DNA from 3 places in the Leclercia sp. GHBNCSD genome. Region 3 is predicted to be linked to each of the others. Evidence: predicted binding sites of a transcription regulator. Region 3 holds the regulator's gene; each other region holds the start of a gene.
What was found. The regulator CRP, encoded in region 3, controls carbon source genes, mostly activating them, when cyclic AMP is high. The targets are predictions, from matches to a motif close to ATGTGANNNNNNTCACAT.
Positions count from the first base shown of each region.

Region 1: ACT3IC_RS22685 (maltoporin) is a predicted target of CRP. The motif match lies at 2,138-2,155, and genes of this name have one in related genera.
Region 2: ACT3IC_RS08825 (PTS mannitol transporter subunit IICBA) is a predicted target of CRP. The motif match lies at 2,515-2,532, and genes of this name have one in related genera.

Region 1 covers NZ_JBQVYO010000003.1:23,260-33,281, forward strand. The annotation lists gene ACT3IC_RS22680 (CBM35 domain-containing protein) at 1-640, opposite strand, end outside; gene ACT3IC_RS22685 (maltoporin) at 653-1,987, opposite strand; gene ACT3IC_RS22690 (PTS sugar transporter subunit IIC) at 2,230-3,504, opposite strand; gene ACT3IC_RS22695 (PTS sugar transporter subunit IIB) at 3,683-3,997, shown strand; gene ACT3IC_RS22700 (PTS sugar transporter subunit IIC) at 4,009-5,334, shown strand; gene ACT3IC_RS22705 (PTS lactose/cellobiose transporter subunit IIA) at 5,359-5,664, shown strand; gene ACT3IC_RS22710 (ROK family protein) at 5,720-6,634, shown strand; gene ACT3IC_RS22715 (LacI family DNA-binding transcriptional regulator) at 6,702-7,667, shown strand; gene ACT3IC_RS22720 (methyl-accepting chemotaxis protein) at 8,267-10,022, opposite strand, start outside.
Region 2 covers NZ_JBQVYO010000001.1:1,813,989-1,824,010, reverse strand. The annotation lists gene mtlD (mannitol-1-phosphate 5-dehydrogenase) at 1-242, opposite strand, end outside; gene ACT3IC_RS08825 (PTS mannitol transporter subunit IICBA) at 353-2,260, opposite strand; gene ACT3IC_RS08820 (DUF3302 domain-containing protein) at 2,919-3,275, shown strand; gene ACT3IC_RS08815 (HlyD family secretion protein) at 3,278-4,414, shown strand; gene ACT3IC_RS08810 (glutathione S-transferase) at 4,508-5,116, shown strand; gene selA (L-seryl-tRNA(Sec) selenium transferase) at 5,220-6,605, shown strand; gene selB (selenocysteine-specific translation elongation factor) at 6,602-8,458, shown strand; gene ACT3IC_RS08795 (ROK family protein) at 8,455-9,342, opposite strand; gene aldB (aldehyde dehydrogenase AldB) at 9,509-10,022, shown strand, end outside.
Region 3 covers NZ_JBQVYO010000001.1:2,391,080-2,401,101, forward strand. The annotation lists gene tsgA (MFS transporter TsgA) at 1-617, opposite strand, end outside; gene ppiA (peptidylprolyl isomerase A) at 896-1,468, shown strand; gene ACT3IC_RS11500 (YhfG family protein) at 1,577-1,744, shown strand; gene ACT3IC_RS11505 (putative adenosine monophosphate-protein transferase Fic) at 1,734-2,336, shown strand; gene pabA (aminodeoxychorismate synthase component 2) at 2,367-2,930, shown strand; gene argD (bifunctional acetylornithine/succinyldiaminopimelate transaminase) at 3,018-4,238, shown strand; gene ACT3IC_RS11520 (YccS/YhfK family putative transporter) at 4,315-6,402, opposite strand; gene crp (cAMP-activated global transcriptional regulator CRP) at 6,460-7,092, opposite strand; gene ACT3IC_RS11530 (OsmC family protein) at 7,403-7,807, shown strand; gene ACT3IC_RS11535 (phosphoribulokinase) at 7,857-8,726, opposite strand; gene ACT3IC_RS11540 (YheU family protein) at 8,757-8,975, opposite strand; gene ACT3IC_RS11545 (hydrolase) at 8,978-9,994, opposite strand.

The DNA of each region.
Region 1 (10,022 bases), on a different contig from region 3:
GCCCCGTCACGGTGTTCGTACGGGTGATAACCTGGCGGATAACGTCCTGATAGGCTCTGTAGGTTTTGCTGTCGGTGCGGTAAAAATCTTCTGGCTTTTCATTGTAGAAGGCCGCAAGTTGCTCACGTCCTCCCCACCACCACCAGTGATCGATAAAAGGTAAAATCAGGCGTAACCCCTGTTTGTCGGCTTCGGCGATCATGTTGTCATAGACCTTCATCGCTTTTTCATTAAGCCGAGGCATACCATCCGTGCTTTGCGGGGCCAGGATGTGCGTTTCGCGTTCACAGGCAGTATCGTTTTCCTGTTGAACGGAGAGCACATAAACACGCTGCGCTTTCGCACCTGTTGCCACCATGGCTTTGATCCAGTTCGCCTGTTCTTCCGGCGTCGGCCATTTGAAATATTGCCCCCAGCCGCGCGGGTCAGCTTTACAGACACCGCGGGCATCATCTTCGATGCGATGCAGTTCCGGTGCGTGAATGCCAGCAAAACGGAAGGTCGTTTCACCGTCCATTAGCTTCGCGCCATCACGCGTAATGAAGTGCTCGAAATGCGACTGTTCTGCCGCCATTGCTCCCGCGCAGCCCAGCGCAGAGAGCAGTGAAACTAACAATATTTTTTGGATAGGTTGAATCATTTTATTCTCTCCTTAGAACCACACTTCAGCCTGAACGCCGAAGTTCACCGTGTCACTCTCACCGCTGCGGCTATAGCCACCGGCGGAGAGAGTGTTGGTATCCCAGTTATAGTTACCGTCCAGGGCATCAGAGACGCCTTTATCCCACTTCGCGTAGGTTACAAAGAAGCGCAACTGTGGCCGATTCCAGTATCCCGATTCAAAGGTCAGCGTCGGGGCGATGGTCACTTTGGTCAGACCGCCTTTGCCTTTCCCGTTGACGCCTTTATAGTTTTCGTCATCGAGATATTCGTAGCCCAGCTCATACTGCATGGCGAAGTTTTTGGTTATCTGATGATATGGACGCACTCCAGCAACCCAACTGGTACGGCCCCAACCATCAGCATCGCTGCTCCACCAACGGTAGTTTTTGTCTTTCTGGTAATAAGCAAAGGTCGATATATCGACTCTGCCCAGAGAAGCCATGCTGTCCAGGATCACACGCCAGGATTGGGTATCATCCAGGTTTGCCCAGCCCCAGCCGTTTTTGCCCAGCGAGTCACCCGCCGCTAGCCCCCGGCCGTACTGCATCACCACTTTGGAATATCCCCCCGTCAGACCCCAGAAACCTTCAAAGTTGTAGACCCCTGTAACGCCATAGCCTTTTTCGGCAGAGGTAGGGTGGTTTTCATTGCGGTTCATGTGGTGGCCAATCAACTCCAGGTCAAAGCCCGTGCCGCCAATTTTCTTCAACCACAGGTTGAGAGAGTAGTCATCCGGGTACCCCTGATCGCCTTTATCTACCGGGTACGCTTTGGCTTCATCTGTAGTAGAGAAGGCGTAAACGCCCGCATCGAAACGCGCGAAGCCAAGATCGAGATTGTCAAAACCGCCGCCCGTACCGTTGTACTGAATGTACTCCCAGTCAAACTGGTGGCTGGAGGTGTTCGAGCTGCTGTAACGTTTGCCGCCCCAGAACGTCACATCTGGCGCAAAATCCAGGTTGCTTAATTCAACGTACCCTTCACGGAACTGTACCTCTTTGCCGTCATCGTCCTGACAGTTCCAGTCGGAGGTGCATTTGCTCTGATGGGTAATATTGGCCTGAATTTTGGCAACCGGACCGGCGTCAGATTTCAGCGTCACCTGCGGGATCAGTTCAATCTTCGTATCTTCTTCATTGCCGAGACGCCATTTGCCGTCCGGCATCAGGCCGACAGAGTCAGCACGGTTGCCATCGGAGTTCGCCAGAATGCCCGAACGCATATAACCGTGCAGTTTAAAGTCGTACTGCTCTGCCTGCGCGATACCGCAGACAGCCGCGTTGATGAGAAGAGCCAGAGGTATTAATCGGTTCAACCTGTTCATAAATTTCCTTTTTCTTTTTCTGAGTGAAAGAGCGTCTTATGGCGCGACTGGAAATCTACGGATCAAAAATGGAAATGTACATCCAATTATGGAAAGCGCTTTCCGTAATTGCCGGTTTAAATCACATAATCAAAAATAATGGGAAATAAATTGTGATGCTGATCACACAGGTTCGAAGGGGGGGAATTTAAAAGCCAGCGGCTTACGCGCGCTGGCTGGAAAAGATAAGGGAAAGCGGAGGATTATTTGCTTTCTGATTCTACCAGTTGCCGTTCATAAACGTTGAAAAACGGGCGGTAAATCATCCAGGCATTGAAGAATGCGAACAAACACATAAACAGGTTCTTCCAGCTGCCGTTTGCTGACCAGGCGGCACCCAGCGGGGCGGGCATCGACCAGGGTAACATCGCAACCGCGCGGTCAAGCACCCCAAGGTGAGTAAGATACCAGGCAAGACAAGCATTTATCACTGGAACACAAATAAATGGAACTAAAAACAACGGATTAAGGATGATCGGAAAGCCAAAAAGTACTGGCTCATTAATATTAAACAACGAGGGAATAAGCCCGATTTTACTGACGCTTTTTAACTGACGCGAGCGACTACGCAGGGCCATGAAGATCAGCGGCAGCGTTGAGCCAATCCCACCGATTAGCAGATAAAAATCCCAGAAACCCTGCAGATAGATATGAGGTAGAGGCGTCACGTTATTCGCCAGCGCCTGTTGGTTTTCAAAGAGATAAGTCATCCAGAAAGGGTTCATGATACCGGTGACAATCAATGCGCCATGTATGCCGATAAACCACAGTAAGTTGCAGATAACAATAGAAATAATAAGAGCGGTGAGCGTATCTGAGGCGATGATGAGCGGACGAAAAGCTTCGCTTATCATGTCCGGTAAAATCATGCCGGTGTTCTGCTTCAGAAGTGCATTAACCAGGGTAATAGAAAGCATGATGGCGAGCAGAGGCATCAGAAGCTGGAAACCATTGCGCGTCATCACCGGAACCTCCTCCGGCAGGCGGATACACCAGCCACGCCGGTAAAAGAGCCGCATTACTTCAATCGTGTAGAAGCTTGATATTAAAGCGCTAAATATCCCAATCCCACCAAGAAAAGCATTGCTGTTATCCGTCTCTTTGAAACCGATAAATACCAGAAAGGCCAGGCATCCCGTCAGGCCAGAAAGCCGTTCCGGCAGCTGATACTGCTTGCCCAGACTGGCACTGGCGCCAAAAGCAATGATCAGCGCTACGAGCCCAATGGTCAATTCAAACGTCGGCAGCAGCATCGGCCGAATGGCCTGATATGCCGCGCCATACCACGCACCGGGATTAACGGAAAATGGCGGAAAGATAAGGGGAACCATCACGCTACCCACTATGACAAACGGCATCGCCAGCGCAAAGCTGTCCCGCATCGCTGTTATGTGGGGGCTGCGGGTGAGTAGGTTGGCAAAAGGAGTAACGCGCTGCTCAATCAGTGTCACAGCAACATTCATAAACTGAATGCTCATAGCGAGGCCTATAGAGGACAGGAAAGTTCGGCGATCATCCCCTACATCCCGACAAAGTAAAAGCCTGCATCAGGTGATCGCGCTCACATTTAATGGATCCGCATACGGAAAGCGCTTTCCGTTATGAATCCGTAAAGATTATAGTCCGCTCATCGTTATTACCTGGTCAGGAGTTTTTATGAAGAAAATCATGCTTTGCTGTTCCGCCGGAATGTCTACCAGCCTTCTGGTTAAAAAAATGTTGGAAGAGGCTGAAAAACGCAGCTTATCCGTTGATATCAAAGCCTTTGGGGTCGCGGAGTTTGAACAACAGGTGGGGAATTATCAGGTGGTGCTGCTGGGACCACAGGTGAAGTACATGCAAAAAGATCTTCAGAACAAAGCCAACCCCTATGGAATCAAGGTCGAGCCCATCAACATGATGGATTACGGCATGCAAAAGGGAGGCGCAGTTTTAGATTTTGCCCTTTCACTGATTGAAAAAAATAACTAAAGGACATCAACATGAGCGCCCTGTACTCTAAATTAATCAGCATGATAGAGCGAAAAATCACGCCTATGGCTGGTGCAATTGGCCAGCAAAAGTATGTCACTTCGATCCGTGACGGGTTTATTCTTGCCCTGCCCTTTATGATTGTCGGCTCGTTTATGCTGGTGTTTATATTCCCGCCCTTCTCACCAGATACCAGTTGGGGCTTCGCCCGCGCCTGGTTGCAGTTTTCATTAGACCATCGTGAAAACCTGATGTTGCCGTTTAACTTCAGCATGGGGATTATGACAATATTCATCTCAGTGGGTGTGGCTGCTAGCCTGGCACGTCATCATGGGCTGGACCCGCTGACGTCTGGGATGCTGTCGCTGATGGGCTTTTTACTGGTCGCTGCGCCCTTAAAAGATGGCATGGTATCAACAGCCTATTTTTCCGGGCAGGGCATTTTCACCGCACTGCTGGTGTCGATTTATACTACCGAACTGTATGCTTTTCTGCGTCGCAATAATATTACTATCCGTCTGCCGCCTGAAGTGCCGACCGGCGTAGCCCGCTCGTTTGAGATTTTAATTCCGGTGCTGGCGGTGGTACTGACGCTGCATCCGCTGAATCTGTTCATCGAAGCGCAGCTCGGGATGATTATCCCGGAAGCTATTATGTCGTTGGTGAAACCGCTGGTCGCGGCTTCTGATACATTGCCTGCCATTTTGCTGTCTGTTTTGGTGTGTCAGATCCTTTGGTTTGCGGGTATCCACGGTGCGCTGATCGTTACCGGCATCATGAATCCATTCTGGATGGCAAACCTCTCTGTAAACCAGGCCGCGATGGCCGCAGGAACGGCGATCCCCCACATCTATGTGCAGGGGTTCTGGGATCACTATCTGCTGATTGGCGGTGTAGGCTCTACGCTCCCGCTGGCGCTTTTGCTTATGCGCAGCAAAGCTGTACATCTTCGCACCATTGGTCGTATGGGCGTCGTTCCCGGCCTGTTTAACATTAACGAACCGATTTTGTTCGGTGCGCCTGTGATTATGAACCCGCTGTTCTTCCTTCCATTCGTCCTGGTTCCGATGGTCAATGCCACGCTGGCCTGGTTTGCGCTGGATTTGGGTCTGGTCGCACGTGTGGTCTCAATGACACCCTGGACAACGCCAGCCCCAATTGGTGCCTCATGGGCCGCCAACTGGGCATTCAGTCCGGTCATCATGTGCTTAATCTGCATGGTAACGGCGGTCATTATGTATTACCCATTCCTGAAAGCTTATGAAAAACAGCTTCTTAATCAGGAATCTGGTGAAAAAGAGCAGGCCCAGCCTGTGGGTCAATCTGAAACTGCATAAACGTATTTACTGCCAGAGGATGTTATGGAATTAGAAGAACAAATTATGGGCATCATCATTAATGCCGGACAGTCCCGCAGCCTGTGTTTCGAAGCACTTCAAAGCGCTAAAGCAGGAGACTTTGCCGATGCGGATGAAAAAATGAAACAGGCGCAACATTTCGCACGTGAAGCGCATCTGGTGCAAACCCAACTTATTGAAGCCGATGAAGGCGAAGGCAAAACCAAAATGACGCTGGTGATGGTACATGCCCAGGATCACCTGATGACCTCCATCCTCGCCAAAGAGCTCGTCACCGAGCTTATTGATATCTACAGAACTCGTCATTGAGTGTTGCGTGATTTAAGAGAGGCAATGCCTCTCTTCTTTTTTCAGGAGAAGCATTATGTACCATCTCGGCCTGGACATTGGCGGCACCAAAATGGAAGCCGTCTTGCTGGACGCTACCGGCGCTGTTGTCCTGCGTGAACGCCGTCCAACTTACAAAGACAACTACCGGGGATTTCTGGATAACCTGACAGAGATGATCAATGGCATCCGCTCCGCCACGCAGGTCGACTTTACGGTCGGCGTAGGTTTACCGGGGGCGATCGATCCTCTGAGCGGACTCATTAAAAACTGTAACTGTCTGGTGCTGAATGGCGAGAATTTAAAGCGCGACCTGACGGTGTTGCTCGATCAGCCCGTCTTTCTGGCCAATGATGCCGACTGTTTTACCTTGTCTGAGGCCGTTGATGGGGCGGGTAAAGGATACGGTACGGTGTTTGGCGTCATTGTGGGTACAGGCTGTGGTGGCGGTGTGGTGGTCAACGGCCAACTACTAAGTGGACCCAATGCGATTGTGGGCGAATGGGGTCATAATCCGCTTCCCGGCTGGCGCTACGAACTGGATGGCCCGGTGGAGCCCTGCTATTGCCAGCATGTAAACTGCGTGGAAAGCTATATTTCAGGCACTGGCTTTAGTCGTCGTTTCAATGCTCGTCATGATACAGCCTTCAGTTCGGAGGTCATTATGGCAGCGGTACACGAGAAGGAGCCTCGCGCGGTGGCGCATTATCATCACTTTATTGATGCGTTTTCCCGGAGTATTGCGGGTGTCATCAACATCCTTGACCCCCATGCCATCGTTCTGGGAGGAGGACTGTCGAACGTGGAAAGCCTGTACCAGGATCTTCCAGAGGCCGTTGGCAAATACATTTTTTCACCGACTTGTCGGACTGCCATCGTTAAAGCCAGGTTTGGCGATGCCAGCGGCGTTCGCGGTGCGGCATGGTTGCCTTTACGGAGCACAGGCAACTGAACCAGGTGGCTAAATCCTGCCCGTACTTATGTTATTATAGGGAGAACACCGTAATACAGACGACACCATGACAACCATTGATGATGTTTCAAAATTAGCCAATGTTTCCCGGGCTACCGTTTCGCGCGTGCTGACCGGAGCACGTGGCGTTCGTGAAGAGAGCCGCGAGGCCGTATTACGGGCGGTAGAAGAACTCAATTACCGTCCCAGCTTTGCTGCGCAAAATCTGGCGAGCAATACGTCAAATCAGGTCGGTATGGTTCTCCCCGCCCATGAGGCTGATTTTAGCGCAATCCTGTTGCCGCAACTGTCCCTGGCGGTTAAAAATCTGAATAAGTCGCTGATTATTCAATACGTTAATAACGTATCGGAACAGCAGGCTGCCATTGAAAGTCTTCAACATCAGTGTGTCGCCGTCGTGACGCTGGGGAAACCCGGCGGTGAGGTTGCCAGCAACGTAATCGCTTTTGATGATTTTTCGACAAAAGGCAGTGCCAGCCAGGGCTATAACTACGCTTTTGCCACCGAAAGTGCCTGTCGATACGTGCTGGGAAAAGGACATCGTAACATTGCCCTGCTGATGGAAACTGAAGATGACATTGCCAGCAAACAAATGCTGGAAGGGTATCGCAGCGTACTACAGAACTACTCTTTGCCGTTTAACCGTCAGTTGCTGGTCATGGCGAACAACAATATCGAGCAGGCGCTGCTGACGCTAATTAATAGCTTTACGAAATACACAGCGATTATCTCCAAACGTGACAGTTATGCCGCTGAAGCAATGCGTTTACTGCGTGAGTTTAATATTTCCATCCCACAGGAAGTATCGCTTGTGAGTCTTGAGGATTCACCGTTGGCACCCCTGCTCTATCCACCGTTGACCTGTATCGCCTACCCGGTTGGGCAGTTACTGGAAGACTGCGTAAAACGCATTAAGGCATTGATTGAAGGCCATTCTGTTTTTGTAGCAGAAGGACGAACGTTAACAGGAAGGCTGGTTGTACGTTCTTCGGTATCAGATGTAGTCACCTGACAGGTTAATTATGAGGAAACCTGCTATGATGATTAATACATTATCGTGCCAGGTTCTCTATTCGCTCATAATAGAATTTAATATTAGACAGGTGCGGGCGCCCCCCTGTGTCTTGTTACCAATTAATGGCATGCAAGTATACTAATAGAGGCTTCAATTGGGTTGCCGCTCCGCAAAGAGGAGGGCCTGCTAAGATGATACTATATAATCCCTACATCATTATTTATTCAACATTGAGATGATGTTCACGCTCATTCACTAATTTGAACCTCTACTTGATAGTTCGTTGCCGGCATAAATACTATGTTTGATTGCACGCTTCAGCTGATTTTTATTAAGAAAGATACAGCCACGCTTACCTGGTATGGATAACTTATACTCTCCAGTAAAAGGAATGGGGTTAATTAAGTACCAGCGACCTTTATAGAAAATCCAGTTCATTTAAACCTCACTTAGCGTAAGGTTCATTATAGCTTAATGGTAAGGTAAAGAAATCCCCTCAATATGGGCAATTCTCACGTTTTATTATAAAAATCTTTAAGTATAATTAATAGATTGTGGCTTTATCCTTGGTGGAAAAAACCACAACTTATGTATGATTAATTAAATATTGAAACTAAATTATTTAACTGGCGAGTTTGCTCCGCCAGAGATGTCGATGCAACAGCTGATTCTTTAACGAGGATAGCATTCTGTTGGGTTGTGATACCCATCTCTGAGACTGCATCATGCACATCAGAAAGCCATTTGCTTTGTTTATCAGACACCTTGGCTATATCTTCTATAATCAAATTAACCTGCTGTATGGAAGAAACAATTTGTTCCATCGTCTGCCCTGATTGCGTAACCAGAGAAACCCCATCTTTTATATTAAGAACGGCATCGCTTAATAAATTTTCTATTTCTTTGGCAGCTACAGCACTACGTTGAGCAAGGGTTCTTACTTCTCCGGCGACTACAGCAAACCCTTTTCCATGTTCGCCTGCACGAGCCGCTTCGACAGCTGCGTTAAGTGCAAGAATATTAGTTTGGAAAGCGATCCCATTAATTACATTGGTGATATCGGAAATTTTTGAAGAACTTTCTGAGATCGTTTTCATTTTTATAATCACGTTCTTAACAAGTAGACCCCCATTTTCTGCGTTGGCCGAGGCGGCATTAGTTCGAACACTTGCATACTCTGCATTTTGTGCATTATTTTTCATAGCATCAGAAAGTTGCTTGATATTATTATTTGTAAGCACTAAAGCTGATGATTGTTGATCTGTCCTAACAGAAAGATCTGAATTTCCTAAAGAAATTTCTGCAGATGCTTTAGATACATTATCCACGCCGACTTTCACTTCATCTATGATGTGTTTTAGGCGATCATTCATTATACCGATAGAGACTAATAATTCCCCAAATTCGTCTTTTCTTGTAGATACAACAGATGCGGATAAATCACCAGAAGCAATTCGACTTGAGATATGAAGCGTTTCATTGAGAGGTTTTGAAATATGTCTTGTCATAAAATAAGCAATGCATAATGCAATAACACTACCAGAAACCGAAGCAATCAGCATGATAGTTTTAGCGTTATCAATGACATTTTTGGTTTGCATGTTTTGATGCTTTAATAATAATTCCATTGCAGCATATGTTTCGTTGGAACCCTGATTAAGCTTTTCAAATAATTGATTTTGTAGAGCTGAGTTTTTCCTAAACTCAAGAGTATTGCTTATCATTGCTTCAGCATTTTTTTTAAGTTCTGCAATCAATTCTTGTGATGAATTCATACTGCCAGAATTGTAATTATCGGATTCTTTGATAATGTCTTTTAACGCATTTTCAATTTTAATGTAAGATGCTTCATTTTTACTTGCAACGAGATCCGCTATTCTGAATCTTAAGTCTTTCAATTTAAGATTTATATATGATGAAAAATCATCCAGACCAACATCAAAACCAGCGCTCCTGCTTTTATTGGTTAATTGTTCTCCGACATCAAAAATTGCAGATTTTTGCAAACTCAGTTCAATAATTCTTCCCGTTTCAATTGAACTAACAAAGTTATCTGAGTTTTTTTTATATTCTGCCGATGCAGTATTTAATTTTTGGTTTATTTCACCGCCAACATTATCTCTATTGTCAACTTCAAGTAGCCTTACATGCTCAATTAGGGTATCGAGCTCCTTTTTCTGAAGCTCAGCATATTCGAGGCTTTTCGTATATCTGAAATTTACATTATAAAGCTTTAAATTATCTAAAAGCTTTGAAATTTCTGTTGTTTTATTTTGCCTAGCGTTATTATTGCTGATGGATTCCAGGCCATGGCTAGCAATTGCGTATATAAAGAACGTTATTATAATGAGC
Region 2 (10,022 bases), 580 kb from region 3:
TCAACCCCGGCAATCAGATCGATAACGTCGTCGCCAATGCTGCTGACCGCGTTGACGCCGGTCACGGTTTCAACCTGCTCGTTTTCGCCAACCACATGCACCTGATAGCTATGACGTGCATTCAGGGCATCAAGTACCGTCTGGTTGACATCGGCGAATGTCAGCGTAATGCCCGCGTCTGCCAGCAGTTTACCGATAAAGCCACGACCGATGTTACCTGCGCCAAAATGTAATGCTTTCATAGTATTAACCTTCATCAATGTTTTTACCCGAGAGGGCTGGGGTGAGGAACCACGCGAATTTCCCCTCACCCTAGCCCTCTCCCCAACGGGGAGAGGGAGGTTTGCTTAACTTACTTGTTCAGCAGCGCCAGAACTTCTTCTACGCTGGTGGTGTTAGCCAGACGTTCGATAACACTCTCATCGTCCAGGGCATTGGTCAGGCTGGTAATCACCTGAATGTGCTCGTTGTTACGGGCCGCGATACCAATTACCAGACGGGCGATGTCATCTTCTTCTTCACCGAAGCGCACGCCTGCCGGGTACTGACAGAACACCACGCCGGTTTTCAGAACGCGATCTTTCGCTTCAACCGTACCGTGCGGTACCGCAATGGATTCGCCCAGGTAGGTCGGGGTCAGTTTTTCACGTTCCAGCATCGCTTCAACATATTCTGGCTGAACGTAGCCGCCTTTCACCAGCTGCTCACCGGCAAAGCGAATCGCTTCTTCTTTATTGCTCGCGGTACGGCCAAGGAAGATGTTCTCTGCACCCAGACGGAACAGGTGGCTGTTGCTCTCGTCAAAGCTGTCCTGCAGGCTGGTACGCACTTTCACTTCGTTTTCTTCGTGACGCTGTGCCGCCACCAGGCGTTCGGTCAGGCTGGTATACAGGCCGCTGTCGAGGAAGTTGGTCAGCGAAATGTGCTGCGCCTGCGGTACCTGGCGCATCGCACGCTCGGTCAGGTCGCGGTGGGTGATGACCAGGTCAACATCCGGCGGCAGGCTGTTAATGGCGCTGTTGGTAACGGAGATCTGAGACAGACCGGCATCCGCCACTTTCTTACGCAGTACGCCTGCACCCATGGCGCTGGAGCCCATACCGGCGTCGCAGGCAACGATGATTTTACGAACATGGCTCAGGTCGTTAGAGACATCGCCCGCAGCCAGCGGCGTTGCGCCTTTAGACTGGGCTTTCATGTCCTGCATACGACGGGTTGCCGCTTCGATATCGTCTTCTTCTTTCACTTTGCTGGTTTTCAGCAGGATAGATGCCACGATGAAGGAGACTGCCATAGCTGCAAAGATTGCCGCGAGGTTAGCGAAGTAAGCACCTTTCGGGGTCATCGCCAGTACTGCCAGGATAGAACCCGGAGAAGCCGGAGAAACCAGACCGCCACCCAGCACGCTCAGGGTGAACACACCGGTCATACCGCCGAGGATAACGGCGAGGATCAGACGTGGGTTCATCAGCACGTACGGGAAGTAAATTTCGTGGATACCACCCAGGAAGTGGATGATTGCCGCACCGCCCGCAGACTGTTTCGCACTGCCGCGACCGAAGAAGATGTACGCCAGCAGGATGCCCATACCTGGACCCGGGTTCGCTTCAATCAGGAAGAAGATAGACTTGCCGAGATCGTGAGACTGCTGAATACCCAGCGGTGAGAAGATACCGTGGTTGATGGCGTTGTTAAGGAACAGAATTTTCGCCGGTTCAACAAAGATGGACGCCAGCGGCAGCATGTCGTGGGCAACCATGAAGTTAACGCCCGCCGCCAGCAGTTTGGAAAGTACTTCAACTGCAGGGCCAATGCCGAGGAACGCCAGAATCGCCAGGATCATACCGATGATGCCGGCAGAGAAGTTGTTCACCAGCATTTCGAAGCCGGATTTGATCTTGCCATCAACCCAGACGTCAAATTTCTTAATTGCCCAGCCGCCCAGTGGACCGGCAATCATTGCGCCGAGGAACATCGGCATATCCGCACCGACAATAACACCCATGGTGGTGATAGCACCGACCACGCCGCCACGGTCACCGCCAACCAGACGACCACCGGTATAACCGATGAGCAGCGGCAGTAGATAGGTGATCATTGGGCCTACAAGTTTTGCCAGCGTTTCGTTAGGCAACCACCCTGTCGGAATAAATAACGCGGTGATGATACCCCACGCGATAAACGCGCCGATATTTGGCATCACCATGTTGCTGAGGAAACGACCAAAGCTTTGAACTTTGATCTTGAAATCGGATGACATAAAACACCCCTTCTTTTTGTTTACGCAGGCCTTCGGCCCGAGGTTTGTTGTGAATGCGGTGGCAGAGGTAGCCTGCACTGTTCTGATGTCGTGAAATCTGGCACTTAATTGTTTCACTGTCCAGATGGGCAAAATTTATGTGATCTTAATCACGTAAATGTGGGGGGTGTGGTGAGGAATGGCGTGATGAATATCACAAAATTGATGTGTAAAAAAAATACAATGGACGTGAAGGCGACAATATAACCCCTTAAATGTGAAGTAAATCACATTTAGAAGTCGCGAGTTTGTTTCTGGAGTGTGATCAAAACCACAAAAAATTTTTATGCGGATTTCTCTGGATGTGATCGCAGACAACTTCTGCTTTGGCGAACAGCGCCAGGATGTAAGTCAACAACACTTATCGCCAAAATTAAATATCTGTGATGTGGTGTGGCAAAAAGTTATAAGCTAAAGTAATCCATATTGTAAATTTAAGTCTATTATTATTCAGGATATATTTTGTCACGCTTATAAACTTGCATGGAGATATAACGAAAAACCATACTCCCCGGCTCTGAAATATTAATATCACGATCGTGTACTTACCAGTGAATTAATATGCTTGCTTACCATTTAATTACTTAAATGAGTTGTTGATTTATTTAGCGAGGCAAATATGTTTCTCAACTATTTTGCGCTGGGTGTGTTGATTTTTGTTTTCCTGGTTCTTTTCTATGGAATCATCGCTATCCATGACATTCCTTATAATATGGCCAAAAAGCGCAACCATCCTCATGCCGATGCGATCCATACGGCGGGATGGATAAGCCTGTTTACGCTCCATGCCATCTGGCCATTTCTGTGGATTTGGGCCACGCTCTACCAGCCAGAGCGCGGCTGGGGAATGCAGAACCACATTCAGCCCCCGGACCGTAGCCCCGACGTAGATGCGCTGGCGAAGCGCGTAGCCGAGCTGGAACAAAAACTGGCCGCCGTGCCGCCCGTTGCTGACAAGAATACGCCGGAGCGATAATCATGGATCTGTTGATCATATTGACCTATGTCGCGTTTGCATGGGCCATCTTTAAAATATTCCGTATCCCGGTAAACCAGTGGACGCTGGCGACCGCAACGTTAGGCGGCGTATTTATCGTGGCCGGCCTTATTTTATTAATGAACTATAACCACCCCTATACGTTTACGGCGCAGAAAGCGGTTATCTCAATTCCGATTACGCCGCAGGTTACAGGGGTAGTAACCGAAGTGACCGATAAAAATAACCAGCTCATTAAAAAGGGCGAAGTGTTATTTAAAATCGACCCGGGCAGGTATAAAGCGCGCGTCGATCGGCTCCAGGCCGACCTGGTGACGGCGACACACAATATTGATGTTCTGAAAGCCCAGCTTACGGAAGCACAATCGAATACCACCCGCGTCTCCGCCGAGCGTGACCGTCTGTTCAAAGACTATCAGCGTTATGTGAAAGGCAGCCGGGCGAAGGTGAATCCGTTCTCTGAAAGCGACATCGATAACGCGCGGCAAAACTACCTGGCGCAGGACGCCATGGTGAAGGCGTCGGTGGCGGAACAGGTGCAGATCCAGAGCCAGTTAGAAAGCATGTCTAACGGCGAACAGTCGCAAATCGCCTCTCTGCGCGCCCAGCTGGCCGAAGCCACCTACAACCTGGACCAGACCATCATCCGGGCGCCGAGCAACGGCTACATCACCCAGGTGCTGATTCGTCCGGGGACCTATGCGGCTTCACTGCCGCTGCGTCCGGTGATGGTGTTCATTCCTGAGCAGAAACGGCAGATTGTGGCGCAGTTCCGCCAGAACTCGTTGCTGCGTCTGAAACCGGGCGATGAAGCTGAAGTGGTATTCAACGCCCTGCCGGGCCAGGTGTTCTCTGGCAAGCTCACCAGCATTCTGCCGGTGGTGCCGGGCGGTTCTTACCAGGCGCAGGGCTCGCTGCAGTCCCTGACGGTAGTGCCGGGTACCGACGGCGTGCTGGGCACCATTGAACTGGAGCCGAACGCCGACGTGGACGCTCTGCCTGACGGTATCTATGCCCAGGTGGCGGTTTACTCCGATCACTTCTCGCATGTTTCCGTGATGCGTAAGGTCCTGTTGCGTATGACCAGCTGGATGCACTACCTCTATCTCGACCATTAATCCCCTGAAAGGCAGGCATGCGCGATGCATCGCCTGCCTTTTTTCTTTGCCTGAGCCATACTTATGCTTTTGTTGGCGGATAAGGAGCAGGCAATGAAACTCATCGGCAGTTATACCAGTCCCTTTGTACGTAAAATCTCCATTCTCCTGCTGGAGAAAGGCATCACTTTTGAATTTGTTAATGAACAGCCCTATCAGGCTGAAAGCGGTGTCGCGCAGTACAATCCCCTGGGCAAAGTCCCGGCGCTGGTAACCGATGACGGTGAACACTGGTTCGATTCCCCCATCATTGCCAGCTATATCGAACTGCTGGATATCGCCCCGGCGATGATCCCCCGTGAACCGAAAGCGGCGCTGGCTATCCGGCAAATCGAGGCGCTGGCGGATGGGATCATGGATGCGGCGTTAGCCTCCGTGCGTGAACAGGCCCGCCCGGCGGCGCAGCAATCCGAGACCGAGCTGCTGCGTCAGCGCGAGAAAATCGCTCGCAGTCTCGATCATTGTGAGCAGCTGATCCGCGACGGGAAAATTGCCACCGACAGCGTCAATCTGGCGACCATCGCCATCGCCTGCGCCATCGGCTACCTCAATTTCCGCCGGGTTTCACCGGGCTGGTGCGTCGATCGTCCGCTGCTGGTTAAGCTGGCGGAAACCCTCTTCCAGCGTGAAAGTTTCGCCCGTACCGAACCGCCAAAGGCTTGATGTCGTCGATAACACTTCCTTGCCGGACGCGGTACAATCGCTCCTGACATTGACTCCCTCTCCCGTCGGGAGGGGGGAAAATACCTAACTGTCAGGCATATTCATGACTACTCAGCACGCTCTCTACAGCCAACTCCCCGCGACCGATCGTCTGCTTCGCGATGCCCGTCTTACTGCCATTATTGCCCGGTTTGGTCACAGCCGAACGGTGGAGACCTTGCGTCTGTTACAGGACGAAGCCCGCGCCGGGATCCGCGCCGACAACCGCCTGCCAGCGTGGTGCGACGACTGGGCCCAGGAGACCGAAAAGCGGCTGGCGCAGGATGACGCCACGGGCCTGCGCCCGGTCATCAACCTGACGGGCACCGTGCTGCATACCAATCTGGGGCGCGCGCTGCTGGCAGAGGAGGCGGTTGCCGCGGTCACCCAGGCGATGCAGGTGCCAGTGACCCTGGAGTACGATCTCGACGGTGCCGGACGCGGCCACCGCGACCGCGCGCTGGCGGCGCTGCTGTGCCAGCTCACCGGGGCGGAAGATGCCTGCATTGTGAATAACAACGCTGCGGCGGTGCTGCTGATGCTGGCCGCGACGGCAAGCGGCAAAGAGGTGGTGGTCTCCCGCGGTGAGCTGGTGGAGATTGGCGGCGCGTTTCGCATCCCGGATGTGATGACCCAGGCCGGGTGCCAGCTTCGCGAGGTGGGCACCACCAACCGTACCCACGACCGGGATTACGCCGCAGCCATCAATGAAAACACCGCTCTGTTGATGAAGGTGCATACCAGTAACTACCACATCGAAGGCTTTACTCATGCCGTCGACGAAGCCGAGCTGGTGCGCATCGGGCAGGAGAAAGAGGTGCCGGTGGTCGTCGATCTGGGCAGCGGTTCGCTGGTGGATCTCAGCCGCTATGGCCTGCCGAAAGAGCCGATGCCCCAGGCGCTGATTGCCGCCGGTGTCAGCCTGGTGAGCTTCTCGGGGGATAAGCTGTTAGGCGGTCCGCAGGCGGGGATTATTGTCGGTAAGCGCGAGCTGATTGCCAGATTGCAACAGCATCCACTGAAACGCGCCCTGCGGGCGGATAAAATGACCCTCGCCGCGCTGGAGGCGACCTTGCGCCTCTATCTTCATCCGGAGACGCTGGCCGAACGGCTGCCGACGCTGCGCCTGTTGAGCCGCGATGCCGCCTCCATTCACCGTCAGGGGGAGCGGCTGCTGACAGACATTGCTGCACACTACCCTGACTTCGAGGTGCGGGTGGAAGATTGCCTGTCGCAGCCGGGCAGCGGGTCGCTGCCGGTGGATCGTCTGCCCGGCGCGGCACTGACCTTTACCCCGCGTGACGGGCGCGGCGGCCAGCTGGACGCGCTGGCATTGCGCTGGCGCTCGCTGCCCGTGCCGGTGCTCGGACGGATCAAGGACGGGCGCCTGTGGCTGGATTTACGTTGCCTGGAAGATGAAGCACTGTTTCTGGAGATGTTGTTGAAATGATTATTGCCACTGCCGGTCATGTTGACCATGGCAAAACGACGTTGTTGCAGGCGATCACCGGCGTCAACGCCGACCGACTGCCGGAAGAGAAAAAGCGCGGTATGACCATCGATCTGGGTTATGCCTACTGGCCGCAGCCGGATGGCCGGGTGCTGGGGTTTATTGACGTGCCGGGGCACGAAAAGTTTTTATCCAACATGCTGGCGGGGGTGGGCGGTATCGATCACGCCCTGCTGGTGGTGGCCTGTGATGACGGGGTGATGGCGCAGACGCGCGAGCATCTGCAGATCCTCAGTCTGACCGGCAACCCGCAGCTGACGGTGGCGCTGACCAAAGCCGATCGCGTCGATGAGGAGCGGGTGGAGGCGGTGCGCGAGGAGGTGCTGGCGACCCTGCGCGATTATGGCTTCGCGGATGCCACGCTGTTTGTCACCGTCGCCACCGAAGGGCGGGGAATCGATGCCCTGCGCGATCATCTGCAACAGCTCCCTGAGCGCGCCCATGCTGACCATCACCGTTTTCGGCTGGCTATCGACCGCGCCTTTACCGTGAAAGGGGCGGGGCTGGTGGTGACCGGCACGGCGCTGTCTGGCGAGGTGCGCGTGGGTGACAGCCTGTGGCTGACCGGAGTCAACAAGCCGGTACGTATTCGCGGGTTGCACGCGCAGAATCAGCCTGTCGAACAGGCGCACGCCGGACAGCGTATTGCCCTGAATCTGGTGGGTGATACGGAAAAAGCTGAGCTGAACCGCGGCGACTGGCTGCTGGCCGAAGCGCCGCCGGAGCCGGCCACGCGGGTGATTGTCTCCCTGCAGAGCGATGTACCGCTCGCGCAGTGGCAGCCGCTGCATATTCACCATGCCGCCAGCCACGTGACGGGACGTGTCTCGCTGCTGGAGGGGGCGCTGGCGGAGCTGGTCTTTGACACCCCTCTGTGGCTGGCCGGCAACGATCGGCTGGTGCTGCGCGATATTTCTGCCCGCGTCACCCTGGCCGGGGCGCGGGTCGTGACGCTTAATCCCCCGCGTCGCGGAAAGCGTAAGCCGGAGTACCTGAACTGGCTGGCGACGCTTGAGACGGCGACGGATGACCGCAGCGCCCTGCTGGCGCACCTGGAGCGTGGGGCGGTGAATCTGGATGACTTTGGCTGGGCACGCCAGCTCAGCGGAGAAGGACTGCGTCAGCTGACGCAGCAGCCGACGTTCATCCAGGCCGGAAACAGTCTGTTAAACACCCCGGTTGCCGCACGCTGGCAGCGTAAAATTCTCGATGTGCTGGCAATCTATCATCAGCAGCATCAGGATGAACCTGGCCCCGGGCGCGAGCGCCTGCGTCGCATGGCGCTGCCGATGGAGGATGAAGCCCTGGTGCTGCTGCTGATCGAGCGGATGCGCGAGAGCGGGGAGCTACACAGCTACCACGGCTGGCTGCATCTGCCGGATCATAAAGCGGGCTTTACCCCGGAGCAGCAGGCCGTCTGGCAAAAAGCGCAGGCGCTGTTCCGCGACGACCCCTGGTGGGTACGCGACCTGGCGCGTGAAACCGCCACTGACGAACAGACCATGCGTCAGGTGCTGAAGCATGCGGCGCAGCAGGGGCTGATCACCGCGATCGTCAAAGACCGTTACTATCGCCACGATCGCATCGTCACCTTTGCGAATCTGATCCGGGCGCTGGATAGCGAGCGCGGCTCCACCTGCGCGGCGGATTTCCGCGATCGGCTGAACGTCGGGCGTAAACTGGCGATCCAGATCCTGGAGTATTTCAACCGCATTGGCTTTACCCGCCGCCGCGGTAACGATCATCTCCTGCGTGACGCACAGCTCTTTACCGGCGAGTCGCCGCAGCCTTAAGCCTCGCTTCTGGCAAGTTTCTGTTTTGCCAGCCATACGGCTCCCAGCCTGCCCGCCTGGTTACCCAACTGACAGGGCAGGATGGGCACCTGCAGCGCCTCCCACTCTTCAAAGGTCTGCAGGTGTCTGTCGAGCAGCTTATAAATTTTCTCCTGCTCGCTGATGCCGCCGCCAATCAGCACCACCTGCGGATCAAACATGGAGATGACGCTGTAGACTCCGCGGGCCAGAAACAGGGCCCACTCTTCGACGGCTTCGCGCAGATGCAGGTCGTTCTCCATACGCTCGAACAGCTCTTCGCCTTTCGGCATCTCCTCTTCGGAGACGGCCAGCGCCCGGCGGCAGGTCTCCATCAGCCCTTTGGCCGAGGCGACGATATGCATCCCTTCGCCGTTCTTGCCGACCGGGATCACCCCGAATTCCCCGGCGCGGTGGTGCGAGCCGCGCCAGAGATCGCCCTCCACCACAATGCCGCCGCCGATCCCGGTACCGAGCGTAATGCAGACAAAGTTTTCATATTCACGCCCCGCGCCGCGCCAGCGTTCGCCCAGCGCAGCGCAGTTGGCGTCATTCTCGGCGATAACCGGCAGGTCCGTCAGCTCTGAGAAAAGCGCATACAGGTTGACGTTGTCCAGATAGTCGAGCGCGCCCGCCTTTGCGGCTTCGCCGGTATGGGTATTGATGTGGCCAGGAAAACTCACGCCGATAGCCGCGATCTCGTGTTCGTTCTGGTAAGCCTCGACCACCTCGCGCCACTGTTGCTTAAAGCTCTCTTCATCCTCTGGGGTATCAAACTGATCGGTGGCGATTTCGTTGCCGTTCTCGTCGATCACGCCATGTTTAATGTGGGTTCCGCCCACGTCAAAGCCGATAAAAAGCCGCATTTATCCTTACCTCCGCCCGGGTTGTGCGCTTTAAGTATGGCTCAGCGCCGAAAACCAAACGTAAAGTAAGGTAATGCGTGAAGGGGCTCGCAAAGCAGGCGACGACTGGCGATGTTTTCACCGCCGCGGTCTACCTTTGAAAGACACTACACACAAGGAGACAGTCATGACGAATAACCCTCCATCAGCACGTATCCTGCCTGGCGAATATGGTTTTCCTCTCAAACTTAAAGCCCGTTATGACAACTTTATCGGCGGCGACTGGGTTCCTCCGGCCGACGGCGACTATTATCAGAACCTCACCCCGGTGACCGGCCAGCCGCTGTGCGAGATCGCCAGCTCCGGGAAACGCGATATCGACCTGGCGCTGGATGCCGCCCATAAAGCGAAAGAGAAGTGGGCGCACACCTCGGTACAGGATCGCGCGGCGATCCTGTTCAAAATCGCCGATCGTATGGAGCAGAATCTGGAGCTTTTAGCCACGGCGGAAACCTGGGACAACGGTAAACCGATCCGCGAAACCATGGCCGCCGACGTGCCGCTGGCTATCGACCATTTCCGCTACTTCGCCTCCTGTATTCGTGCGCAGGAAGGGGGGATCAGCGAGGTGGACAAAGATACCGTGGCCTATCACTTCCATGAGCCGCTGGGTGTGGTCGGACAGATCATTCCGTGGAACT
Region 3 (10,022 bases):
ATCCCCCATTTTTCTTTCACCACCGGCTCGCTGGTGGTCTGCGCTTTTTTGCCCAGGACCGGGAAGTCACAGCCGAAGGTCAGAATAAAGATCGCCACGTAGACCAGACCAATGCAGGCGTAAACCCAGTACCACTCAATGCTGCGGGCCAGCAGCGCGGCGGCCACAATCGGGAAGATCATCCCTGCCATGCTGAAGAAGGAGTCGGTGAAGAGCAGTCGCGCGCCGCGCTGACGGCCTTCATACATGTGGGTAATGAGGAAGGTACCAATCGACATGGTGATGCCGCTGACCAGACCCAGCACAAACATGGCGGCGGAGAACAATGCGATGCTATGGCTGAGCATCAGACCCGCCACGGCAAGCACCATCAGCACAAAGCCAAAACGCAGCTGGGTTTTCAGTGGGACGATTTCCATCAGCCAGGCATTGAGAAAAATGGAGATCAGGATCCCGGCGTTAAGAAAGGTGAAGGTGTTACTCATGCTGGAAACGGGCAGGTTGAAATAGTCTGCGATATTTCCCATCACCATCCCGGTGACAATTACCAACGCACCGGTGAGGGCGTAGGAGAAGAAGCTGATCCATGTGAGCTTGATACGATTGCTGTTAGTCATGACTGGCCTGTGAAGAGAAGTGTAAAGCGCATTGGCTGCGCTGCGAGCGGCCAGATTTTAATCGTGAATGTGATCTAATTAAATCTTTTAGGTCAAATTAATCATTCATTGCATTATAAATAGTGATATTAATCACGTTAATGGTGCTGGCACGACTTTGCCGGGCGGTTACATCTGTTTCAAATAGGTAAAATTAGGTAAAGGGCTGGCCTGGATTCATACTGCTCTTTAGAATCAAGCCATTCGCTTTCTTTACTGCGCTTTGTTAAGGAATTCTCATGCTCAAATCAACTCTGGCGGCTGTCGCGGCTGTATTCGCTCTTTCAGCCCTCTCTCCTGCTGCGCTGGCAGCGAAAGGAGACCCGCACGTTCTGTTGACCACCTCTGCCGGCAACATTGAGCTGGAACTGAACAGTCAGAAAGCTCCCGTTTCTGTGAAAAACTTCCTCGATTATGTCAACAGCGGTTTTTATAACGGCACTACGTTCCACCGTGTGATCCCGGGCTTTATGGTGCAGGGCGGCGGCTTCAACGATCAGATGCAGCAGAAGCAGCCAAACCCGCCAATCAAGAACGAAGCGGATAACGGCCTGCGTAACACCCGCGGCACCATCTCTATGGCGCGTACCGCCGATAAAGACAGCGCAACCAGCCAGTTCTTCCTCAACGTGGCGGACAACGCCTTCCTTGACCACGGCCAGCGTGACTTTGGCTATGCGGTATTTGGTAAAATTGTGAAAGGCATGGATGTAGCCGATAAAATTTCTCAGGTGCAGACGCACGACGTCGGCCCTTACCAGAATGTGCCGTCAAAACCGATAGTTATCCTCTCTGCGAAAGTCCTGCCTTAATCCGTAATGGCGCGGGCAGGTTTTGCCCGCGTTGCCTTTACCTCCCTGCGAAACCGCAGTTTGCTGCTTATACTTGTGGCAACACGGGCACAAGCAGGGAGGAAAAGGGTGAAAAAACTCACTGATAAGCAAAAATCCCGTCTTTGGGAACAACAGCGAAACGCGAATTTTCAGGCCAGTCGCCGTCTTGAAGGCGTCGATAGTCCCTTAGTCACGCTCAATGCCGACGAGGCAGAACTGCGTCTTGAGGAGCTCAGGAGGCAGTATGAGCGATAAATACGGCAACGATCGCGATCCCTATCTCTATCCCGGCCTGAATGTCATGCGTAACCGGCTGGGCATCCGCCAGGCGGAGCGTCTGGCGCAGGCGGCGTATGAATTTACCGCACTGCGAGCGGCAACCCTGGGGCTGGGGCCGCTGCTGCGCGGCCTCCCACATCTGTGCGCCATTCATCAGCATATCTATCAGGATATCTTTGACTGGGCGGGTGATATTCGTGAGATGGATATTTACCAGGGCGATACCCGCTTCTGCCACTTCGCCTACATCGAAAAAGAGGGCAACGCCCTGATGCAGGATCTGGAGGAGGAGGGCTATCTCGTTGGGCTGGAGAGAGAGGAGTTCATTAACCGCCTCAGCCACTACTATTGCGAGATCAACGTTCTGCATCCGTTCCGCATCGGCAACGGTATTGTTCAGCGCATCTTCTTTGAGCAGCTGGCGATCCATGCGGGCTACCAGCTTGACTGGCGCGATATCGATCCGGAAGAGTGGGCGCAGGCCAACCAGAGCGGTGCGATGGGGGATCTGAGCGCGTTGAACGCAATCTTCAGTAAAGTGGTAAGCGAAGCCGGGGAAACTGAGTAGAATAGGGCGGCCATTTTTTCAGGAGCCGCCATGATTCTGCTGATTGATAACTACGATTCCTTCACCTGGAACCTGTACCAGTATTTTTGCGAGCTGGGGGCGGAGGTGGTGGTCCGGCGCAACGACGCACTCTCGCTGGAGGATGTCGCCACGCTCAATCCGCAAAAAATCGTTATCTCCCCCGGCCCCTGCACGCCGGATGAGTCTGGCATCTCGCTGGCGGTGATCCAGCGCTATGCCGGTGAAGTGCCGATTCTGGGCGTCTGCCTCGGGCATCAGGCCATCGCCCAGGTCTTTGGCGCCACCATTGTGCGGGCAGCGAAAGTGATGCATGGCAAAACCTCCCCGGTGACGCACAACGGCGTCGGAGTTTTCTGCGGTCTGAACAACCCCCTTACCGTCACCCGCTATCACTCACTGATTATCGATCCGCCCACCTTACCCGACTGCTTTGAGGTCACCGCCTGGAGCGAAACGCAGGAGATCATGGGTATCCGTCACCGTGAATGGGATCTGGAAGGGGTGCAGTTCCACCCCGAAAGCATTCTCAGCGAACAGGGCCACCAGCTGCTGGCTAATTTCCTCAATCGTTGATTTTTAGTTGCCATAAAGTGATTTTTTAAGCATATTTCGTGATTATATTTTCACTTCTGCTTTGTACTTAAAAAAGGGTGGGGTTACATGGCAACTGAACAATCTGCAATTACGCGCGCAACATTCGATGAAGTGATACTGCCAGTTTATGCACCGGCTGAGTTTATCCCGGTGAAGGGGAAAGGCAGCCGCGTCTGGGATCAGCAGGGCAAAGAGTACATTGATTTTGCGGGCGGCATTGCGGTGACGGCGTTAGGTCACTGCCACCCGGCGCTGGTCGAGGCGCTGAAAACCCAGGGCGAAACCCTGTGGCACACCAGCAACGTCTTTACCAACGAACCTGCGCTACGTCTCGGGCGCAAAATCATCGAGGCTACCTTTGCCGAGCGTGTGCTGTTTATGAACTCCGGCACCGAAGCCAACGAAACCGCTTTCAAGCTGGCCCGTTATTACGCCTCCACCCGCCACAGCCCGTTTAAAACCAAAATCATCGCCTTCCACAATGCGTTTCATGGCCGTTCGCTGTTTACCGTGACCGTGGGCGGTCAGCCAAAATATTCCGATGGTTTTGGCCCGAAACCGGCCGACATCATCCACGTGCCGTTTAACGATCTGCATGCGGTAAAAGCGGTGATGGACGATCACACCTGCGCGGTGGTGGTTGAGCCGATCCAGGGTGAAGGCGGCGTGATGGCGGCAACGCCAGAATTCCTGCAGGGGCTACGCGATCTGTGCGATCAGCACCAGGCCCTGCTGGTCTTTGACGAAGTGCAGAGCGGCATGGGCCGTACTGGGGATCTCTTTGCTTATATGCACTACGGCGTGACGCCGGACATCCTGACCAGCGCCAAAGCGCTCGGGGGTGGCTTCCCGGTGAGCGCCGTGCTCACCACGCAGGATATCGCATCGGCATTCCACGTGGGCTCTCACGGCTCGACCTATGGCGGCAACCCGCTGGCGTGCGCGGTTGCCGGAGCGGCGTTCGATATCATCAATACCCCGGAAGTGCTGAGCGGCGTCAATACGAAGCGCGAGCAGTTTGTGAAGCATCTCCAGCAGATCGATGCGCAGTACGATGTCTTCAGTGATATCCGTGGCATGGGACTGTTGATTGGTGCCGAACTGAAGCCGCAGTACAAAGGCCGGGCGCGCGATTTTCTCTACGCCGCCGCCAGCGAAGGGACGATGGTGCTCAACGCCGGGCCGGACGTGATGCGCTTTGCGCCGTCGCTGCTGGTGGAAAGCCAGGATATCGAAGAGGGGATGACCCGCTTTGCGCAGGCGGTGAAGCGGGTGGTTCAGCAGTAGCTGTGTAGCCCGGCGGCGCTACGCTTGCACGGGCCTACAAGACCGTAGGCCGGGTAAGCGCAGCGCCACCCGGCGTTTAATACGGTGTGCGTTTCAAACGCCGGATCAACCAGATGCCATGATGTGGACGCTGGCGCCAGGCCACCGACGAAATGGTGTGCATAGTATTCAGATGCCCCAGAATGCGCTGCAGATGCTGTTCCAGCGTGCTCATCGGGCCGTGCGTCAGCGTCTCTGGCGCTTCCAGAATATTGCTGTCCCCACTCTCACCCGGCTCATCATACTCCAGGCGCTGCTGGCAGCGCTGAAGGCCGATTTCACACGACTGCAAATAACGCTGCGCCAGGTCTGGCGTCAGCATCGTATGCTCCCGCGCCAGGGTCGTCATTGCGTTGATATGCTCGACGATAAACTGGCTGTGCGTCACCCACAGTTTCATATCCGCCAGATAGGCCGAATTGAAGCCCGGCTCCTGCATCGCCTGGTTGAGGGAGTTGAACAGGGCATTATGCGCCTGGTTGACCTTCATGCGCTGCCAGGCCAGCGGCGTGGGTTGCGGATCGTCGCTGAGGATCAGGCGGATGGCCTCCTGGTCGGCCTCCAGCGCGTCGTGGGCGTTCTGTCGCAGCAATCCGCTCTGCCACTGCGGCCACAGCCACACCATGCCGCCAAAGGCAATCAGGCAGCCAATCAGCGTATCTGCCAGCCGGGCGATAATAAACTGCTCACCATTGAGCGTAATCAGTTGCAGGGTGTAGACCGCGGTCAGCGTAAAGCCCACCGTCGCCCAGCCGTAGTTCTTACGGATGATGAGGTAACTCACCAGCGTTACCAGCAGCATACCCGTCAGGGTATAGCCTTCCGGGACGTGAAGGTGCAGGGTGATCCCCGCAATAATCAGCCCCGCCATCGTGCCGCCTGCCCGGTGGAGGATGCGCACCCGCGTGGCGCTGTAGCCGTTTTGCGTCACCAGCAGAACGGTCATTAAGATCCAGTAAGGCTTAGGCAGGTGCAGCGCCATACCCATCAGGCTGGCGATACTCAGCATGACGCTGATACGTGCCGCATTACGCAGGGCGGCAGACTTTAGCGACAGATAGCTTCTCAGGGCGGGGATCAGCGGCAGGCGCTTCTGCTTATCCGCCATCAGGTCACGCGGGTAGAGCGGGCGTTGGGTGCGAAGCACGCGGGCAATACGGCTGAAGTGCCAGGCGGCGAACTGGCCGACCGGGTTATCCGCATGCTGGCGGGCAATTTTCTCCAGCGCGCCGAGCTGTTTGTCCATGTTAAAGCGGGTGGGATAGCGGTGATAGAGAATATCGTCGGCCAATACCCGCAGCCGGGCGGCGACGGTCTGCGCGTTCCAGCGGATCACCGCTTCAGCGTGGCTGCGCTCGACCAGCTTTTGCACCTCTTGCGGATGATGCAGGCTAACGGAGATATGCTCCTGCAGATCCAGCCCCACCTGGAAGATACGCAGCAGCCGCTTGTATTCATGATTCCTGTTCGCCGCCAGCATATGCAGTTGCTGGTAACACTGACTAATCAGGTCCACCACCTTCTGCTGGCGCGCCAGCAGCGGCGGCAGCGATTTTTCCGGGTCGGTGTGCTGGGTCAGCAGGGTATATTTGGCTTCACAGTAATCAGCCAGCTGGCGGTAGAGTACGCTCAGGGATTCACGCAGCGGCTGCTCCCGCCACAGCCAGAACCAGAACCAGTTAAACAGCCCGTACCAGAGTGTCCCCAGGGCGTAGATCAGCAGCGGCGCCCAGATCGGTAAATTCCCCGCCAGGCTCAGGGTAAAGATGGCCGCAATCAGCGAGGCGGGCAGCAGGCGGGCGTGGAGGGCGCTGATCTCCGCCGTGACCCCTAACGTCATCGCCAGTGCGGTCAGAATGAGGGGCAGCGGAATATCACGCGCCAGCAGCAATTGTACCGCCAGACTACAGCCGGCAAACAGGCAGCCGCCAATTATCAGGCGTTTAAAAAAGCGTTTATGGGGCGTGTCGAGACCCGCAATGTTGCAGCAGGCGGGAACAAGAGAAAACAGAAGGCCGTATTGCAGATAACCGAGAACTAACCCCACAGCCACAGGGAGACACAGCACCAGGGTTTGCCGTAGTGCGTAGTTAACTTCCGGGTGATAAATGAGCCTGCGCCACATGGGTGAGAGAGACAAAAACGGCGTGTCATCATGCGATGCCACGCCGTCTTAGCGGAATTAACGTGTTCCGTAAACCACGATGGTTTTACCGTGGGCGGAAATCAGGTTCTGATCTTCCAGCATTTTCAGAATACGACCCACTGTCTCACGGGAACAACCGACGATCTGACCGATCTCCTGACGGGTAATTTTAATTTGCATACCGTCCGGGTGGGTCATGGCGTCTGGCTGTTTCGCCAGGTTCAGCAGCGTCTGAGCGATACGGCCCGTCACGTCCAGGAAGGCGAGGTTACCCACTTTCTCAGAGGTGACCTGCAGACGGCGAGCCATCTGCGAAGAGAGGCGCATCAGGATATCCGGGTTAACCTGGATCAGCTGGCGGAATTTCTTATAAGAGATCTCAGCCACTTCACACGCAGTTTTTGCCCGGACCCAGGCGCTACGCTCCTGACCTTCTTCAAACAGGCCCAGTTCACCGATAAAGTCTCCCTGATTCAGGTAAGAGAGGATCATCTCTTTGCCTTCTTCATCTTTGATCAGCACTGCCACTGAGCCTTTGACGATGTAATACAACGTTTCCGCTTTTTCACCCTGGTGAATCAGCGTGCTCTTCGATGGGTACTTATGAATGTGGCAATGAGACAAGAACCATTCGAGAGTCGGGTCTGTTTGCGGTTTGCCAAGCACCATGCGCTGTTATCCTCTGTTATAAGCTGTCTCCAGAGTCAGGCTTTCTACCTTCGCTCTGGGGTTGCAATCGAATTCTTCCCCTTACCTGGGGATCTGGCTGTCACAATAATTAGCAGCCTGTAATGTGTGATGTCCTCTGCATACATGTGCAACGTCAATGTATTACTGTAGCATCACGACTGTTTTAGCATAGGTTTTGCCGCGTGTCTCCTGGTGTCTCGCTTCAGCTTGATGCAGGTCGACTTCCTTTGCCAGAATTGTTACTGGCGCGTAATCTGACAGAAAAAATGCAAGCCTGGAGTGAGTTAAAATGCAAGCACGTGTGAAATGGGTTGAAGGGTTAACGTTCCTCGGTGAGTCCGCCTCGGGGCACCAGATTCTGATGGATGGCAACTCCGGTGATAAAGCACCCAGCCCGATGGAAGTGGTTCTGATGGCGGCAGGGGGATGCAGCGCTATCGACGTGGTCTCGATTCTGCAAAAAGGGCGTCACGATGTGACCGATTGCGAAGTGAAACTGACTTCAGAGCGCCGGGATGAAGCGCCGCGTCTCTTTACCCATATCAACCTTCATTTCGTGGTAACCGGCAAAGCGCTAAAAGAGGCTGCGGTCTCCCGCGCGGTGGATCTCTCTGCGGAGAAGTACTGCTCCGTGGCGCTGATGCTGGAAAAAGCGGTCAATATTACCCATTCGTATGAAGTGATCGAGGCGTAAGTCCTGGATCAAACGCCGGGCGGCACTTCGTTTGCCCGGCCTACAAGCCTCAATCGATCTTCTTCCCTTCCATTAACCGCTGTACCAGCGGCGTCATGATCAACTCCATCGCCAGTCCCATCTTCCCGCCCGGGACCACCAGCGTATTCATGTGCGAGATAAACGAGCCCTGCAGCATCGCCAGCAGCCAGGGGTAATCGATATTGTCCAGATTGCGGAAATGGATCACCACAAAGCTCTCATCCAGCGACGGGATCGCTTTTGCGGCAAAGGGGTTAGAGGTGTCCACGGTCGGGACGCGCTGGAAGTTAATATGGGTGCGGGAAAACTGCGGCGTGAGGAAGTTAATGTAATCTTCCATGGAGCGAACCACCGAATCCATCACCGCTTCTCGGGAATGGCCGCGTTCGCTGGTATCCCGCGTCAGCTTCTGGATCCACTCCAGGTTTACAATGGGTACGACGCCCACCAGCAGATCGACATGGCGCGCCACGTCATGGTGCGGCGTGACGACCCCGCCGTGCAGACCTTCATAAAACAGCACGTCGGTGGGTTCTGGCAGCGGCTGCCAGGGCGTAAAGGTGCCCGGAACCTGGTTCCACGGTACCGCTTCGTCATAGGTATGCAGGTATTTGCGCGACTGGCCCGTGCCGCTTCGCCCGTACTCTGCGAAGGTCTGCTCCAGCAGGCCAAAGTCGTTAGCATCGGGGCCAAAGTAGCTGATATGTTTGCCTAAATCACGGGCCTTGCGGATGGCCATATCCATCTCAGGGCGGGTGTAGCGGTGAAAGCTGTCGCCTTCGACCTCCGCGGCACGCAGATGCAGTTGCGAGAAGATCTTACGAAAGGCGAGGCTGGTGGTGGTGGTACCTGCACCACTCGACCCTGTGACGGCGATAACCGGATGTCTGGCGGACATAGCAACTCCCTGAGTGGAAAGATGTCGCGGTTAACCGCGAAATTGATTGCGAGGCATGATGTTGACAGTTTCGTGCAACTCGGACCATACGACCAGCACCTCACCGCTTTGCAGCTGGCGCCTGATATCAGCGACCTTCTGCTCAAGCGAACGTTCCTCTTCACCATAATCGGTGCCTTCGCGTAACACAAAGCTTTCAATCAGATTATCCAGCGTTTCGGGAGCCAGATCCTGCCAGGGAATGATCATGTCTATTTTTCCAGATAGGGGGTTAGCCAGTCCGGGATACGTGTCTCCAGCCACATCTGCGGTCTACGCAGCGTTCCGCTGATAAAGCCCACGTGCCCACCATGTTCGGTCAGTTGATACTCTACGTTTGCCGGTAAATGTTCCGGCGCCGGAATCGAGTGATGATCCATAAACGGATCGTCTTTCGCGTGAATAATCAGCGTAGGCCGGGTGATTTGATTCAGCAACGGCATGGCGCTGCACTGGCGATAGTAGTCAATCGCATCGGCAAAGCCATGGATTTTCGCGGTGATCAGATCGTCAAATTCACGAATGCGTCGCATGCGCTTGAGCTGCTCCAGGTTGACCGGCAGCGAGCCCGGATAGGCTTTCAGTTTACGTGAGGCGTTGCCTTTCAGCAGGTTAAGCAGGTAGTGCTGATAGACGCGCGAAAAGCCCTTATCCATATGATAGCTGCACTGTTCCAGCATAAACGGAGCAGAAACGATAACGGCGGCGTCCAGCGGAATAGCGTCCCCCTCTTTTGCCAGCAGGCAGGCCAGCATGTTTCCCCCCAGCGAATAGCCTACCGCAGCGGTGGGGGCAGGGCCGTGAGTCTCTGCCAGCCAGCGCAGGAACCAGGTACCATCTTCTGTTTCGCCAGAGTGATAGATGCGTTTCTGGCGATTGGGTTCGCCGCTACAGCCTCTGAAATGCATTACCACGCCCAGCCAACCGCGCGCTTTCGCCGCCTCAATCAGACCATGAGCATAGGGGCTGTGCAGGCTGCCCTCCAGACCGTGAAAGACCACCAGCCGGGGTTTGTGCTGTGCCTGAAGCGGATCTTCGCTCCAGGCTAAGTCAACGAAGTCATCATCCGGCAGGTCAAGGCGCTGCCAGAAAGGGGTAAAACGCACTTTACGACGGATAAGACGCGGCAGCATGGTCTGCAGGTGTCGATTCGACAGGCCCCGCATGGGGACAAAGGTCGCGCTCTCGTCGGGCGTAAAGTTAAATTCGGATGGGATTGTTTGTGTCATAGGGTTGTGAAGTATTTGTGTGGTCTGC